2 regions of the Shewanella sp. ZOR0012 genome follow, and region 2 is predicted to be linked to the other one. Evidence: predicted binding sites of a transcription regulator. Region 2 holds the regulator's gene; the other holds the start of a gene.
The links. The regulator LexA, encoded in region 2, represses DNA repair genes until DNA is damaged. The targets are predictions, from matches to a motif close to TACTGTATNNNNATACAGTA.
Positions count from the first base shown of each region.

Region 1: the regulator LexA is predicted to act here: its motif matches at 2,586-2,605, upstream of dinB (DNA polymerase IV).

Region 1 is NZ_JTLE01000094.1:152,618-159,987, reverse strand. It holds gene L976_RS02585 (methyl-accepting chemotaxis protein) at 1-1,457, shown strand, start outside; gene dinB (DNA polymerase IV) at 1,488-2,561, opposite strand; gene L976_RS02575 (methyl-accepting chemotaxis protein) at 2,736-4,739, opposite strand; gene bfr (bacterioferritin) at 5,039-5,506, opposite strand; gene bfr (bacterioferritin) at 5,516-5,989, opposite strand; gene nqrM ((Na+)-NQR maturation NqrM) at 6,228-6,452, opposite strand; gene L976_RS02555 (FAD:protein FMN transferase) at 6,464-7,370, opposite strand, start outside.
Region 2 is NZ_JTLE01000094.1:2,990,297-3,001,268, reverse strand. It holds gene L976_RS14850 (VOC family protein) at 1-290, opposite strand, end outside; gene mtr (tryptophan permease) at 423-1,679, opposite strand; gene plsB (glycerol-3-phosphate 1-O-acyltransferase PlsB) at 1,679-4,102, opposite strand; gene lexA (transcriptional repressor LexA) at 4,388-5,008, shown strand; gene L976_RS14830 (cell division inhibitor SulA) at 5,005-5,517, shown strand; gene coxB (cytochrome c oxidase subunit II) at 5,923-7,464, shown strand; gene ctaD (cytochrome c oxidase subunit I) at 7,474-9,066, shown strand; gene L976_RS14815 (cytochrome c oxidase assembly protein) at 9,068-9,649, shown strand; gene L976_RS14810 (cytochrome c oxidase subunit 3) at 9,646-10,521, shown strand; gene L976_RS14805 (DUF2909 family protein) at 10,550-10,780, opposite strand; gene L976_RS14800 (SURF1 family protein) at 10,725-10,972, shown strand, end outside.

The sequences.
Region 1 (7,370 bases), 2.8 Mb from region 2:
ACCAAGCGCAAGTGGCAGAAAGAAGTCTAATGTTTGTTAATGTTGGAACAGACTCCTACAACCAACTTTTGAAGCAACACAACCAAAGTATTGAGCTAGTCAACCAACACTTAACACATTTTGCCAAGGTAACAACAAGCCAGCAGGCTCTAAATCAACTCACAGAGTTAACCCAAACCTTTAATGAATGGCAAAAAATAACCAATGAAATTAGTAATCAACGCACTAACAATGGCCGAAATGGTCGCACCACAGCAATAGATTTAAGCTTTGGTCAAGGTGCAACCCTCTTTGATAAGCTCCATGTACATATCAGTCATCTGACCGATGAGCTAAATAGCCATACAAAGGGTGCCGTAGAACAAGTTGAAGCTGATGCCCTAGAAGGACAAAAACTACAACTTGTCGCCCTTGCAATCAGCATTATTATTTGCGCCATCTATGTCATAGCATTACCTAAATTAATTAGTCGGCCACTCGCTGTTTTATTGGCGAAAATTCATGATATTACCGATGGTGATGGAGACTTAAGAGCAAGGATTAACTTAACCTCCAAGGATGAGCTTGGAGACTTAGCCCGTGCCTTTAATCATTTCCTGGACAATCTGCATAGTATTATTTCGCAGTTTAAAGACTCGACCGCCAGGCTTACGCTATCAGCACAAGGGCTTGCCCACGCCAGCGAAATGGCCAAGCAAACCTTAAGGACACAGGAAGAAACGACTCGGAAAGTGGCTGATGCAAGCGACCATATTGCAGCCTCTGTGCAAGAGGTTTCAAGCAGCGCTAACCATGCAGCAGAGGCGGCTAAACAGGCTGACAACTTTACCGCCACAGGCCAAGAAAAAGTACAAAACACCATAGCTGTTATCCGACAACTCGCCCAAGATGTTAGCCAAGCAGAAAACCAAATTAACAAGCTAGAGCTCGAAGGGCAGCACATAGGAAAAGTACTTGAAGTGATTCAAGCTATCGCCGAACAAACCAATTTACTTGCCCTAAATGCTGCTATTGAAGCCGCTCGTGCAGGAGAACAAGGCCGAGGTTTTGCCGTCGTGGCCGATGAAGTGCGCTCTCTCGCCTCCAAAACCCATCAATCAACGGAGGAAATAAAACTGATGATAGCGAATGTCCAAAATGGCACTCAAAGTGCCGTTGCAGCTATCAATATCGGTAATCAAAAAGCGATTGCTAGTGTGGAAGCCGCCAGCAATGCTGGAGAAGCTTTGGCTCATATTGCGGAAATGGTGAGCGAAATCAGCGAAATGAATAATCAAATCGCGCTTGCCGCGAAAGCACAGTCAATAATGGAAAACGAAAGCCATCACAATATTCAGCATATTGCAGAGCAATCAGAAGAGAGTCGACATACAACAGACGAAATCCATGCTGCAAGTATCCAACTTTCAACCATGGCCAATGAACTAACAGCCTTAGTCAGCCGCTTTAAGTTATAGCGATTGATAACGTGTAAGGGATGAGATTGATTAAATTGATAACGCGAGTTGGGTTTGCAATGGATCAACCTTCGCAATCGGTGATTTATCAGTAAGTCCCACAGCCACGCCGAGTAGCCGAATCCCCCTCCCTTCTTGCCTTGTCATTGCCTGGGATAATAATTCGTAAAACATCATCACAGACACATCATTACTGCGATGTTCAATGGTTGTTTGTTTAAAGTCACTGAATTTAAGCTTCACCACCTGCTTATGGATTTGTCGATCCTTGGCACTACGACTTAGGCGAGTTGATAACTCTTGTATTAATCCAGGCATCACTTGCTGGCACTGCTCGAGGGTATAAATATCCTGCGCCAACGTAGTTTCAACGCCGACAGATTTACGCTCGCGACTCACTGATAACCCACGCTCATCAATCCCATGGGATCTTTCAATTAATACGGCACCAAATTTGCCAAAACGAGTAATAAGGTCTTGTTTTGGATAAGTTTGTATATCTCCGCAAGTATTTAACCCCAAAGAGGAAAGTTTTTCTGCGGTGACTTTCCCCACACCGGGGATCTTGCGTAGGGATAAGGTTTTAATGAACTCAGGAACCTTGTCGGGCGAAATAACATACAAACCATTAGGTTTATTTAAGTCAGAGGCCACCTTGGCGAGGAATTTAACAGGAGCAACGCCAGCCGAAGCAGTAAGCCCTGTTTCGGCCAAAATATCATGGCGAATCGCTTCAGCAATCAGAGTTGCAGAGCCCTTAAACAGCTTGCAATCGCTAACATCTAAGTAGGCTTCATCGAGGGAGAGGGGTTCAATCAATTCAGTGTATCGAGAGAAGATAGCGCGAATTTGTTGCGATATATCCTTATAGACCTGCATTCGACCGGGGACAAGAATTAAGTCTGGGCACAGTTTAAGCGCATAAGCCGTTGCCATAGCGGAGCGCACACCAAATCGGCGCGCTTCGTAATTACAGGTGCTGATAACCCCTCGCCGCTCACGGCTCCCACCAACGGCTAACGGTTTACCACGGTATTCGGGAAAGTCTCGCATTTCCACCGCAGCAAAGTAGCAATCCATATCAACATGAATGATTTTTCGCACTAAAGGTTCCTCCAACACCCAAAATACTGTATATAAAAACAGTGATCAAGTATCTAGGACATATTTACGCAGTCGCGAAGTTCACCTATCGACTCAAGCATCCTTATCCAAGTATAACATTCCCAAAAAAACCAAAGGAGCGCTAAGGCTCCTTTGGTTTTAAAACAACAGCATTTAAATTTTAAATTGACCAATATTACGTGTCAGTTCTCGAGTTGCTTGCTCAAATCCTTGTAGACTTTGGGAGAGATCTTGGCTTGACAATAGGGATTGATCGGATAAACCACGCACGCTCACCACGTTTTGCGCCACTTCATCGGCAACCACTGCCTGCTGGCCTATCGCCACAGTAATTTCCACCGTTTGCTGCTGGATAGACGTAATCGCACTGGCGATGTCGCTGAGGGCTTGCTCGACTTGCGTGGTTAAGTCTTGCCCTACTCTTGCCTGCTCAACCCCTGATTCCATCACTTGTTCAGCCTGAAGCGCACTTTGTTGCAGAGTTTGGATAATGCCTTGAATATTGGCGGTAGAATCTTGGGTACGCAAAGCCAGCGTGCGCACTTCGTCAGCAACAACGGCGAAGCCTCGACCTTGATCACCCGCCCGCGCCGCCTCGATGGCCGCGTTCAATGCCAGCAAGTTAGTTTGGTCGGCAATATTGCGGATCACGCTCAAGACTTCACCAATTTGCTCTGAGCTGCTTCGTAGCCGCTTAATCACATTAGCCGCTTCGATGACTTGAACCGATAATGCCTTCATCCCTTCGGTCGCACGGGACACAATTTGCGTACCGTCAAGGGCCTGAGTCTGTGCCTTTTCGGCAAAATCATTTGCACGTTGAGCACTTATCGCCATTTCTTGGCTCGTCTGCGCCATTTGAGTTGCTGCCGTGGCGACAGAATCGATTTGTTGTTTTTGCGATGACACCGACGAGACAGCTAAATCACACACTTGGCGCGCATCCATCACTCCAGTGCCGACCTCTTGGGTTAAGCTACGGGTATGCAGCAACATTTGCTGAACCTTTTCAGCAAAACGATTGAAAGCATCACCCAGTTTACCTAGCTCATCTTCCCGTTCCATTAAAATGCGTTGGGATAAGTCACTGTCACCCTCGGCAATGTCTTCCATCGCATCGAGTAACTTGCTGAGCTGGCGTCTAAAGGGTAATAACATCAACCAAACAGTAATCCCCACTAACAGCATGATCCCTAATGCAACAAAACAGGCATTCCAAAAGGCTTTGGTAACAGGCGCTTCAATTACTTCATGGGGCAACATAAAGGCTAAATGCCACTTTTGCTTAGGATAATCCCCGCCTACAGTCACAAAGGTCACTCGCTGTGATACGCCATTAAAAGTAACTTCGGCAAACCCCTGAGGCTCGCGCTGCATTTGTTGCATTAATGCTGTAAAACCGGAGGTATCTTTAAATTGGCTATCAATTTGATTGGCAAGTGAGCCGGGAGGGAATTTATCCGAGAATCCTGGGAAATACACAAGCTTACCTTCATCCGTCATCAGGAAGGCTTGGCCATAGTTGCGGTATTTAATCGGTGCTAATAGGTTTTTACCAATGGTATCGATCAGAATATCCATACCACCAATGCCAATAAGTTCGCCATTAGCACTATAGACTGGGGTTTTAACCGTTGCAGAAATAGAACCATCGTTGGCATCGACCGCAGGATCGCCCACAAACAGGCCATGTTGATCAATCGCCTCCTGCCACCAAGGACGCTTATTGGTGTAATAATCAGGATCGCCATCGAAACGGCCATTAAGGTCAAAATACTCAAAGGTGTTTGCCGAACCAAAGAATACTGATTTCACATCGCTATCACGGTCGGAAAACGAGCGAAAATAACGAATAATATCTTGATATTGCTGATCCTGCGCCAGATTACTGCCTCGGGCATGATACTGACTAAACCAGTTGATAAGCCCAGGCTCGGCAAATACCGAGTGGATTACTTGCCCCTTGGCAACAAAGTAACCACTGATCTCATTGGCTTTTAAGGCTACAAGTGCCGAAATGTCGGCATCCACCTGCTTACGTGTATTATTACTTTCTTTATTCACGAGCAAAGCGGCAACTAAAGTAAGTAGTACAGCGAGGGCACCGACGATAGTTACCACTAACTGCAAACTTAGAGAACGTTTTATATATCTCATTCATCTTCCCGTCTGGTTAACCAACCACTTAACATAAAAGCCTGCAAAAACAGCTTCACACGGTAACAATTTTTACCCGCCAACAACAGCCAAAATGATGAGAAAAAACGTAAACAAGTATTTGTAAAGAATAGACATTAATGACATAACAGGAATCGCTAAACAATCCACCTCAAACAGAACATCTCATTACTACAGCTAATTTTTACAGAGTGTTAGACTAAATACTCAAAATCCCAAAACAAAGGCCAGTCATAAAATGACTGGCCTTTGTGCTTGAGCCGCGCAATCGGATATTGTTACATCTTAGTTTGCAGATAATTCGCTAAACCAATGCGGTCAATTAAACCGAGCTGTTTCTCTAACCAATACATATGGTCAGATTCGGTATCATCGAGTAGCACTTCTAAGATCTCACGGGTTTGATAATCTTTTTTCTGCTCACACAACGCAATGACTTTACGTAAATCATCGGCCACCTTGTATTCATAGGCGAGATCGTTACGCAGCATCTCTTCGACAGTCGAGCCAATGTTGAGCGCTTCCCTTGCAGCCACATTGGGCACACCTTCGAGGAATAAGATACGCTGCACCAGTTTTGCGGCATGGGCTTTCTCATCATCCGACTCATGGGCAATACGCTCATAAAGTTCGTTGAGTCCCCAATCTTCGTACATATGAGCATGGACAAAATACTGATCCATCGCCGATAACTCTCCGGTTAGGAGTCGATTTAACGCATCGATGACGTCTTTATCACCTTTCATATTCAGCTCCTATGACTCACTAATTTGCGATTGAAGATAGTTTTGAATGCCTGTTAAGCTAATCAGCTCCTGCTGTGACTCGAGCCAATCTAAATGCTCTTCTTCATCTTCAAGAATATCTTCGAGCAGATCGCGACTGACATAATCCTGCTCAACTTCGCAGAGTGTAATGGCATCCCGCAACAGCGAGAGTTGTTCCTGCACCATGGCTAAATCGCAATCGAGCATCTCTTGAGTGTGCTCGCCAATACGCAGTTTTTCGAGCTGTTGTAGATTCGGTAATCCCTCTAAAAATAATACCCGCTCAATAAGCTTATCGGCGTGTTTCATATCTTGGATGGATTTCTTGTATTCGACGTGGTTTAGCTTCTCCAGCCCCCAATGCTTGAACATTCTGGCGTGGAGAAAATATTGATTAATGGCCGTTAACTCACAGGTAAGCACCCGATTGAGTTGTCCCACCACTTTTGGATGACCTTTCATAAGTTACGATCCTTGATATGAGTGAAAGATTGATCTAAATCAAGCTTCTAGCCTAGTACAGTTTTCAAGCTAACTCAAATTTTCTTTATTTTTCACAAACTTAAAGATAAAAAGCATTCTCATTATCGCTTAGATTAGCCTGCTATCCTCCTCATAAATCAAGGATTAATTTTAACGATGCTAAATTTGAGGCAAAAAAATAGCCTCCAGAGGAGGCTATTTTAGTTGAAGCGGATAATTAAATGATCCGGTCTTTGGTTAACTTCGCTCGGCGCGCTTCTTCAGCGGCCATACGACGCTTACGCTTGTCGCAGGGATCATCACAATCGCAGGCTTTTTCAATCCCTAATACACCTAAACCGCCACAGCTTCCTTCAACGGCTTTGCGCTTGATGAGATAACCTATCGACATAAGCAAAAAGAACAGTAATAAAATCACAAATGCCGCGATAAAAGTGCTCATGTTAACTCCAACTACTTAAGGAAAGGCTTGAAGGCGTCACTGTAGTAGACTTTAAATCCTTCGCCTTGCTTTTCTATTAGCATTATCGCCAAGTGTTCTTTCTTGGCAAGCTCCAATGACGCTTCTGTGCCTAAAACCATCATCGCCGTCGCAAAACCATCGGCCGTCATACATTCTTTATGCAAAACGGTCACAGATGCTAACTTATGATTGATAGGCAAACCTGTACGCGGATCGATTATATGGGTAAAACGTTGACCTTCTTCCTCATAATAATTGCGGTAATCCCCCGACGTCGCCATGGCCATAGTGCCCGGTTCAATCACCTGCTGTACCGCCATGCCCTCATCGGTCGGCTTCTCTATGGCGACACGCCACGAACTGCCATCGCCTTTGGTACCTTTAATGCTCAGCTCGCCACCAATTTCAACTAAGTAACCCGTTGCGTGATATTTATCTAAAATAGTAGCCACTTTATCCACGCCAAAGCCCTTGGCGATAGATGACAAATCCACGTACAAATGGGCGTTATGCTTGCTTAAGCGATTGCCTTCGATAGAAAGCTCACTGATACCCGTTTTAGCCTTAGCTGCATCAATCTCGGCTTGAGACGGTACTTTGGTTGGGCGCTTATCGGGGCCAAATCCCCATAAGTTCACCAGCGGCCCTAAGGTAATGTCTAAGGCTTTGTCTGTCACGTGATACAAACGCATGCCTTCTTTAACCACTTTGACAGTATCCGGCGACACTTCGACACTTTGCTCAAGCGGTAACTGGTTGAAACGGGACAATTCTGAATTAGGTCGATAGGTCGACATCTGGTTATTGACTTGCTCTAGGGCTAAGTCAATTTCGGCCTGCAATAGCTGGGCCGTGGGCATTTGCTCATTAGGAACCACTTTAATATGGTAAGTCGTG
Region 2 (10,972 bases):
TGCAATTGCCCACCCGCAGCCAAGATGGCGGCAACCGTCGCTTCGATATCCTTAACCGCAAAATAAATCCGCCAATGGCTAGGGATCTGTGGTTCCGACTCAGGGATTTGATACATGGCCCCTAAATCGTCCCCCTCCAGATTGAACAGCGAGAAATGACCATTAGGAATTGCCATTTCCACCGCATTCCAACCAAACAGCGCATGGTAAAACCCCTGTGCACCCTGCCAGTCATGGCTCGCCAATTCGACCCAACAGGCCTGTCCCTGTGCGTACTGAGTAATCCTCATTGCAGACTCCAATCAAACAGATAATGTGTTCGAGTTAAGCTGGAGTTTATGCAACTGTCCAGTTTTGGCGGTAAAAAGATGAATACAAAGAAAAAGCCCTCAATTTGAGGGCTTGATTTGCGAGCGAAATACTTAGGAGAACTGCGGTAATAAATTCGCCATCGCGAGTAGATGACAAGCACCCGTCACGACACCAAACAACACCACAAGGATAATTAACGGTGTGCCACCAAAGACCCTAAAACCTTGATGGTTAGGGAAGAGTTGTCTCGACTTGTAGGCCATCAGCGCTGGCACAATAACAGCCCACACGGTTGCCGCTAAGGCTGCAAATCCAATGGCAATTAAAAAGCCATCGGGAAACAGCAAACCAAATATGGTGGGCGGCACAAAGGTGACAATCGCCGTTTTCATCCGGCCAGAGCGCGTATCGTCGAATCCGAATAAATCGGCCAAATAATCGAATAAACCTAAAGTCACACCGAGGAAAGAAGACGCCACAGCTAAATTAGCAAACAGGGTTAACATGCTGTTTAACCAGCTGCTTTCCATTACCTTTGACAGGGCGCCGACTAACACGCCCATATTGCCACCCTGGGCAATAATCTCACTAAACTGGCTGCGGGGAATATTGCCCATAGTGGCGACTAACCAGCAGGCATAAATGATCAGCGCGATAAAAGTCCCGACAAAAATGGCTTTGAAAATGGTCGATGAATCTTTGCCATAATACTTCACCAAACTCGGCACATTTCCATGGTAACCAAAACTGGCTAGACCAAATGGCAAGGCCGCCCACAGATAAGGCATAAAGCTTTGCTTTCCATCCGGTTCGAGCAACTTAGTCACATCGATTTCGATCAGCAAATTACCAATCGCGAGGAAGAAAGTGATGATCATCCCGCCGAGCATAATGGTCGTAATACGATCCACCGCCTTGGTACTGATCAACACGATACAGGCGAGCACGACAGCAAATACTAATCCGGCGACACTTTGAGGCAGCTCAATCCCCATACCTTGGAGGCTATGGTTAACAATCGAGCCACCGCCACTGATGTAGGCGTAGGTTAAGATGTAGAGCACGAAGGCAATGGACACCCCATTCACGATGCGCCAAAACTGGCCTAAAGTTTCCTTGGTCAGGGTATCGAAACTCGCTCCCGGCTCGAAATGCAGGTTGGTTTCGAGCAGTAACAGTCCCGACATCAACATGCAAAACCAAATACCGAGTAACATCAGTACCGAGTAACCAAACCACATGCCAGCGCCCACGACAGGCAAAGAAAACATCCCCGCCCCGACTGTGGTACCGGCAATAATCATGGCACCACCAAGCAAAGACTTGCCCACCGGCTTATTCTTCGCCGCATTCATATGGTTAGCCATTAAGCGATATGCTCCGCGGTCACGCTGGCGACAATCGTCTGCCTTACAGAGGCTCTGAGTAAGCTATTAGCTTGATCGCGAATGCGCTCAACATCAGATTTATCTTCCTTACCAGAGAAATAACCCAACTCTTTTAGCTTAACACTCAAGGTGTTATAGAGTTTCTTATCGTAAAATTCTGGTGCGGTAATGCCATGCAGCGCCCCTAAACGTTGGGCAAGCAGATGGCTTTCAGACTCGAGATCCGAACGCTCCATCTTAGGTCTGTGGGCCAGCAGATTGAAGATAATGGCATAGCGTTGCAAGGTCTCACTAACGCTGCCAGCCAACAATAACATTTGGCTGGTGTGCTCGGTCACAACCGACAACATATCGCTTTCCTGCACTAGACCTTGCTCAATAAACAGCTCGAGCACTTGATTCACGTAGCTTGGGAGATCTTTGATCCCCATAAACAACTCCGCCTTCAATAACGGATAAAAGTCGTTCACTATCCCAAGGATTTGCGCTCTTGAAATCTGTTTATTATTGATTAAACAGCTGGCAATTAATGACGGAATAATAAATAAGTGAATGATATTATTGCGATAGTATGTCATTGACGTCGCTTGTTTTTCATCAATTGACACTATCTCACCCAAAGGATCGGCGTTGATGGAGAACTTGTTCAGCTCTAATCCTTGTTGTACTAAGTGCTTACCATCACCTTCGGCAACCGACGTAAACGACGTGTAAGGCACACGCTTAAGCAGGGTCAGGTATAAATCTAACTGACGCTCGAGCAAACAACGCTCTAAGGCATTTTGCTCCGACGCCAACAACACTAAACTGGTCAAGGTAATAGAGCTGGCGGCAGCGGCGTCGTTAATCCGCGTCATCACCCGATTTGCTAACACGTTCACCGCTGGGGTTAACCAAGTCGGTTTTTGCTCAGGATCATCAGCCACTTCACTGCGCCAGTTAGGTGCCGTTTCATTCAAGAAATTTTGCAATGTAATCGGCTCACCAAAGTTGACATAACCTTGGCCAAAATTACCTAATTTACGAATAGCACCAAAGACTTGCCATACAGATTCTTTCTGTTTTTTCTTACCGCTTAGCTCTTTGTGATAGGTCGCCACTTCCATCACGTGATCGTAGCCTAAATACACAGGCACTAAGGTGACTGGGCGTTCGATACCACGCAACACACTGTTGATCGTCATAGCGATCATGCCCGTTTTCGGCGCCAATAGACGACCGGTACGAGAACGGCCACCTTCAGAGAAATACTCAACCGAATATCCCTTAGCAAACAGCTGATCGAGGTATTCACGGAACACGGCCGTATAGAGTTTGTTGCCGTTAAAACTACGGCGAATAAAGAAAGCCCCGCCACGGCGGAACAGCGGCCCCGCAGGCCAGAAGTTTAGGTTGATACCCGCAGCAATATGCGGTGGCACCATACCTTGGTAATACAGAATGTAAGATAACAGCAGGTAATCCATATGGCTGCGATGGCAGGGCACATACACAATCTCATGACCATCGTGGTGTAACTGCCGAATATGCTCAGCACCTTTGATGTTAATACCGCTGTAGAGCTTGTTCCATAACCACGTTAAAAAGCGCTCAGCAATACGTACGAGACTATCGGAATAATTTGCTGCAATTTCATCAAGATATTCAATTGCCGTTTCACGCGCTTGGGTTTCAGAAATCTTCTTGCTCGCGGCTTCTTCCTGAATCGCCTTACGTAAGGATTCAGATTTCAGCAAGGAATGGAATAACGCCTGACGATTAGGCAACACAGGCCCCGTCATCACCTTACGTTGGCGACGGAAATGCACTCTCGCTACTCGAGCCAATTTATGGGCAATGCCCATATCGGTACCATGTTCGTCGGCCATGTAACGCAGCGATACCGCATTAGAAAATTGCACAAAGTTATGACGACCTAAGAATAAGATCATCAAACACTTGCGTAACCAAGTAGGGTTCTCGCGCTCAAGCACTGCCGCCTTCATGGTGTCGTCTTCTTTACCCGGAGTACGACCCCAATACAGACTCACAGGCACCAGCTGGATATCTAACTCTGGCTTTTCCTTATGGACGGCCAACAAACGCATAAAACATTCGAGGAATGGCTCATTACTGGCGCGTTCACCAAATAAAGGCTTACGACCTTCAAGGCATACCACCCGTGGCGCCACAACGCCATTCACCACCAGCGGCTCGTAAGGGCTTGGCAAACCAAGTTTCGTGGTGATCTCGCTTAACGCAGCAATATCACTCAGGGATTCTGTTTTCATTACATAAGCAAGCGGTCTGGAGGCATCCAGATTCAGATCGGCAAAGGGATCCTGTGGCACAACAATAGTGTGCACTAAGTGCTTTTGGATCCAACGTAATGATTTCAACCAAAGAGAGTCTTGTTTAGGCATTATTCTTATGCAATGTAAGTACGTTCATTAGCCCCATAGAATACCAGATTCTAGAGAATATACCCAAACAACCTAAAGATGCAGGATTCAGCGGCTGATTTTAATGACTTAGTAACGCACTTTAGGCGACACCATTTATTGATACCGTGCAAATGGCATTCACCCCATAGATGACGATTACGGTTATTTGCAGATCTAGCTGACCAAGTTAAAAGTGGTTAATACTTGCACTACCAATAATACTGTATATACTAACAGTAACTGTATAGAAAAACAGGAAAGACCATGAGACCGTTGACGCCACGCCAAGCCGAAATTTTAGAGCTGATTAAACGTAATATTGCCGAGACTGGCATGCCACCCACTCGGGCCGAAATTGCCACCCGTTTGGGTTTTAAAAGTGCAAATGCCGCAGAAGAACACCTTAAGGCATTGGCGAAAAAAGGCTGCATCGAGATCATGCCTGGTACTTCCCGCGGGATCCGTCTCCCTGTAGAGGAAGAAGATAACCGCGAAACAGGCTTGCCACTGATTGGCCAAGTGGCAGCGGGTGAACCTATTCTCGCCCAAGAGCATGTCGAACAGTATTACCAAGTCGACCCCAGCATGTTCCACCCTGCTGCCGATTTCCTGCTGCGCGTAAAAGGCGACAGTATGAAGAATATCGGCATCCTTGAGGGTGACCTGCTTGCCGTTCATAAAGTACAACAAGCGCGCAATGGACAAGTTGTTGTTGCTCGCGTTGATGATGATGTAACCGTAAAACGCTTTGAAAAAAAAGGTAATTTAGTCTACCTACATGCCGAGAATGAAGACTATTCACCGATTAAAGTCGATTTGAGTTTCCAAAGTCTAACAATTGAAGGGCTCGCCGTAGGGGTGATCCGCAATGGAGATTGGCTATGAACAAACTATTAGGTAATGCCCCGCGTCACCCCGGTTTATGGCTCGATACGGTTCGAGATACAGAGACCGACTGGCAGCATACATCAATAGTCACTATGCCAACTCAGAGCCAAGGGCGCCAAGAGCTGACACAGCTGAGCAAACAACTTGCCCAACTGAGCCAACAGGGAAGATGGATAGTGCTCATCAACCCACCTAGTATTGGCTACAAGCAGCTATTAGCAAACGCAGGTGTGCGTATGGATCGCGTACTATTGGTTCACGCAAAAGATGAGGTCGAAACCCTTTGGGCGATGGAAAAAGCCTTAACCAGTGGCACATCTAGCGCAGTGATTACTTGGATTAACGCCCTAGATACTCGCGATAATCGTCGCCTACAAATTGTAGCAAAGAGCGCACGTGCAATGGGTATCGTGCTTGAAGGTTCAACGAATGACCAACCTTCTAGCACCAATCTCACACAATCGGCTAAATTTACTCAACCCGCATTTTTCAGCTCTGTTCATTAAAAATTTTTCACACCGTATTTAGCCTTGAAAGCCGCCTCACCTGTGAATGTGAGGCTTTTTTTTGGCAATTTTTCAGACAATTAGAAAAAGAAGTGATCTTGATCAATTTTTAAACAGCAAGTATGTTTGATTTAGGCGCACATGATATATCGCCTGTTTAGGCAGAAATATCGCGTTATTTTCGAATATCGCTCGCCCACAAAAATTGAGAATAATGGGTTTATTCAGCAGTATGTGCCAGTGTGGCTAATACCAGCAGTAACAATACTTGATCAAAAGTAAGCCGCCAACGCACGTTGAAGTCAGAAACACTTTTTTGGGAACTGAAGAGTTTGCATAGAGTTGAGACTTACTGTGTTGCTCTTCTTTGTAGTTGCTATTTGCAATTAGCAGAGGAGAAGTCTTGTGAAGCAATGGTTGTATTGTTTACTCGTGGTGCTATTCGCCCCACCGTTGGCCGCAGCAGACATGCGGTTCAATATGACGCCTGGCGTAACAGAAATCAGTGGCAAGGTATACCACCTGCACATGACGATTCTGTATATCTGCTGCGCGATAGGCTTAGTGGTTTTTGGCGTTATGATTTATGCCATGATCAACCACAGAAAATCCAAGGGCGCGGTCGCGTCACACTTCCATGAGAGTACAAAAGTTGAGATCGCTTGGACGATAATTCCCTTTATCATTCTGATCTTAATGGCGATTCCGGCAACTAAAACTCTGATTGCCATGGAAGACCCCAGCAATGCCGATCTCACGGTAAAAGTCACAGGATCGCAATGGAAGTGGCATTACAGCTATTTCGATCAAGATATTGAGTTTTACAGTATTCTCGCCACACCAAGACCTCAAATCGAAGGTAGTGAGGCCAAGGGAGAGCACTACTTACTCGAGGTCGATAAGCCCCTTGTCCTGCCTGTAAATAGAAAAATCCGCTTTCTGATGACTTCTGAAGATGTTATCCATTCATGGTGGGTACCAGATTTTGCAGTGAAAAAAGATGCTAACCCAGGGTTTATCAACGAGGCGTGGACCCGTATCGATAAACCCGGCATTTACCGTGGTCAATGTGCCGAACTTTGCGGCAAAGATCATGGATTTATGCCGATAGTGGTTCAGGCACTGCCCGAAGCCGAGTTCGATGCTTGGGTTGCAGAACAAAAACAAGCTGCCAATGCCGCAGCGCAAGCCGCACAAGCCGCCTTATCACAAACACTGAGTAAAGAAGAGCTGATGACTCAAGGTGAGCAAGTTTACCTTGGTCACTGCGCAGCCTGCCATCAACCTAATGGCGAAGGTCTCAAAGGCGTATTCCCACATCTCAAAGGCAGCCCCATCGCTACTGGGCCACTGAGCGGTCATCTTGAAATCGTGCTCAATGGTAAAACGGGTACGGCCATGCAAGCCTTCAGTAAACAATTAACGCCCCAAGAAATTGCCGCAGTGATTACCTATGAGCGTAATGCGTGGGGCAATAACACTGGGGATGCGGTGCAAGCCAAAGACGTTGATGCCCATAAATCCGGTGGCACCAATAGCGAACCAGTAACAACGACTCCGCCCCCCTCAACCACCGATGCGCCCAAAGCGGCGACAGAGCCCATCGCCAGTGTCGACCCCGCGAGTCTTCCCACGCTTAGCCATGATGAACTGATGGCCGAAGGAGAAAAGACCTATGCCACAGTTTGCGCCGCCTGCCACCAGCTAACGGGTGCAGGTATGCCTCCCGCCTTCCCCGCCCTTGCTGGTAGCGTTATTGCAACAGGCCCAGTCGCCAATCACATCGATATAGTGATGCACGGTAAACCGGGCACGGCGATGCAGGCATTTGGCAACCAACTCACACCACAACAACTTGCTGCCATCATTACCTATGAGCGCAATGCGTGGGGCAACAATACCGGCGATACAGTGCAACCCGCTGATATTGCACGCCATGGACAGTAGGGGATTAAGATGAGCACACTGACTCAAGATCAAATTGCCGCCCATGATGAACACCATCACGGTGCATCTAAAGGCATCATGCGCTGGTTACTCACCACTAACCACAAGGACATTGGCACCCTGTACCTATGGTTTAGTTTCATAATGTTTTTAACCGGTGGTGCGATGGCCATGGTGATCCGCGCCGAACTCTTTCAGCCCGGATTACAACTCGTTGAGCCTAACTTCTTCAACCAAATGACCACAGTGCATGGGCTAATCATGGTATTCGGCGCAGTGATGCCAGCCTTTACCGGACTAGCTAACTGGCTGATCCCGATGATGATTGGTGCGCCTGATATGGCGCTTCCACGTATGAACAACTGGAGTTTTTGGATCCTGCCCTTCGCCTTTGCAATATTGTTGAGTTCATTGTTTATGGAAGGCGGCGGCCCTAACTTTGGTTGGACCTTCTACGCACCACTCTCGACCACTTATAGCCCCGACAGCACAGCATTATTTGTATTCTCGATCCATATCATGGGGATAAGTTCGATCATGGGTGCCATCAACGTGATCGTAACCATAGTCAACCTGCGCGCTCCCGGCATGACGTGGATGAAGTTACCACTGTTCGTATGGACCTGGCTGATTACCGCCTTCTTGCTGATCGCCGTTATGCCCGTACTCGCTGGTGCCGTCACTATGGTGTTAACCGATAAGTTTTTCGGTACTAGCTTCTTCGAGGCGGCAGGCGGCGGCGATCCTGTGATGTTCCAGCATATCTTCTGGTTCTTCGGTCACCCCGAAGTCTACATCATGATTTTGCCTTCCTTCGGCATTATCTCTGCCATAGTTCCTGCTTTCAGCCGTAAACCATTATTCGGCTATGCATCCATGGTGTATGCCACGGCGAGTATTGCGATTTTGTCCTTCCTCGTGTGGGCGCACCATATGTTCACCACCGGTATGCCTGTGTTTGCCGAGCTGTTTTTTATGTACTGCACTATGCTGATTGCCGTGCCGACAGGGGTAAAAGTGTTTAACTGGGTAGCGACCATGTGGCGCGGCTCACTGAGTTTTGAAACCCCAATGCTGTTCGCGGTGGCCTTTATTATTCTGTTCACTATTGGCGGCTTCTCTGGCCTGATGCTCGCCATCACGCCAGCCGACTTCCAATACCACGATACTTACTTTGTGGTGGCTCACTTCCACTACGTGTTGGTCACGGGTGCGATTTTCTCCATCATGGCAGCGGCCTATTACTGGCTACCAAAATGGACCGGGTATATGTACAGCGAAAAGCTCGGCCAGTGGCATTTTTGGTGTTCGGTGATTTCGGTCAATGTGTTATTTTTCCCGATGCATTTCTTAGGTCTTGCGGGTATGCCAAGGCGAATTCCCGATTACTCGATTCAATTTGCCGATGTAAATCAAATCGTGTCGATTGGGGGTTTTGCCTTTGGCCTATCACAGCTGATCTTCCTCGTGCTGGTAATTAAGTGCATTCGGGGCGGTGAAAAGGCGCCCGCCAAACCTTGGGAAGGCAGCGAAGGCTTAGAGTGGACCCTACCAAGCCCAGCGCCCTATCACTCTTTCACCACGCCACCCGAGGTGAAATAACATGCAAGGCCAACCCCATCAGCAAAACATCAAGTCCAACCGTGAGCTCATTAGCCTGTTGGTGCTGGGCTGCCTTGCGATGTTTGGCTTTGGGTTCGCCTTAGTGCCGCTCTACGATGTGCTGTGCGAAAAACTGGGTATTAATGGCAAAACCTCTAATACTGCCAGCAGTTATCAGGCGATCACTGTGGATAAGAACCGGGTGGTAACGGTGGAGTTTATCTCGCAGGTGCAGACGGGCATGCCGTGGAAATTTGAGCCACAAACGAAACGGCTCGAAGTGCATCCAGGAGAACTCATTCACACGGCATTTTTGGCGCAAAATGTCTCGAATAGAGCAATTGTGGGCCAGGCGATTCCTTCAATTTCGCCCGGCCAAGGCGCAGCTTATTTCAATAAAACCGAATGTTTTTGTTTTAACCAACAACACTTAGCCGCCGCGAGTCGCGCCGAGCTGCCGTTGATCTTCTTCGTGGATCCTCAATTACCCGAGTCAATCCACACTTTAACCCTCTCTTATACCCTCTACGACATTACCGACAAGCAGTTAGCGTCTGCCATAGAGCAAGGAGCTGCAAAATGACCACTAAACATGAGACTTACTACGTCCCCGCCCAGAGTGCTTGGCCGATTGTTGGTGCTATCGGCTTGTTTTTAATTGCCTTTGGGGCAGGACATTTTGTTCATCAACTCAAATCTGGCGCTTCCGGTGGCGGCTATATTCTACTAGCAGGCATAGCCGTCATCCTGTTTATGCTGATAGGCTGGTTTAGAACCGTTATTCAGGAATCGATGACGGGCCTTTACTCCCATCAAATGGACAGATCGTTTCGCCAAGGCATGAGCTGGTTTATCTTCTCCGAGGTGATGTTCTTTGCCGCCTTCTTCGGCGCCTTATTTTACGCCCGCATGGTCGCAGTACCTTGGCTCGGCGGCGCGTCCAACAATGCCATGACCCACGAAGTCCTGTGGCCACACTTCGAGGCCGTTTGGCCACTCGTCACCACACCAGATGGCACCAAAACCGAAGCCATGCCATGGAATGGACTACCGCTGGTCAACACCATTGTGCTGCTAACCTCCTCTGTCACGCTGCATTTTGCCCATACCAGCTTAGAAAAGGGTAAGCGTTCGGCCATCACCCTCTGGTTGGGACTCACGATTTTGCTCGGAATTAGCTTCCTTGCTTTGCAGGCAGAGGAATACAGCCATGCCTACCATGAGATGGGGCTAACGCTCACCTCGGGCGTGTATGGCAACACCTTTTTCCTGCTGACGGGTTTCCACGGCATGCATGTCACCTTGGGCACTATCTTTCTATTAGTCTTGTTTTTCAGAGTGTTAAAAGGCCACTTTAGTGCGGATAAACATTTTGCCTTCCAAGCAGGCAGTTGGTACTGGCACTTTGTCGATGTGGTTTGGCTCTGCCTGTTCGTCTTTGTTTATGTGCTTTAAATATTCGTTGAAACAATAAGTTGAAAACTTAAGGCGTGGGATTGAGACCAAGCAGTCCAGTCCCTAAAGCCACCAGCAAGAGCAGGATAACCAGTACAGAAAACATCACCCTACGGCCCAAATAGCGGCTCATTGGCACCGGGTGTTCAGCGGTTTGGTCGTCACCTTTAACCATAATAATTAAGGCTCTGCCTAGGTTAAAAATGATAAACAGCAACAGCAGTACTAAAACACACTTAAAAATGAGCGGGATGTTCATACGCTATCCTTATGTTTTGCTCGCCAAATTGATTTGGTTACCAAGATTTATTTGGTTGCATAGGGGAGTGTCGTTACTACTGATATTGACTGTGGTGGTATTCGTGGTTTTGGTCAAGCTGGGTTTGTGGCAAATGGATAGGGCAGTTGAAAAAACCGAACTGTTAGCACAAATGGAGGCCAGACAATCCGC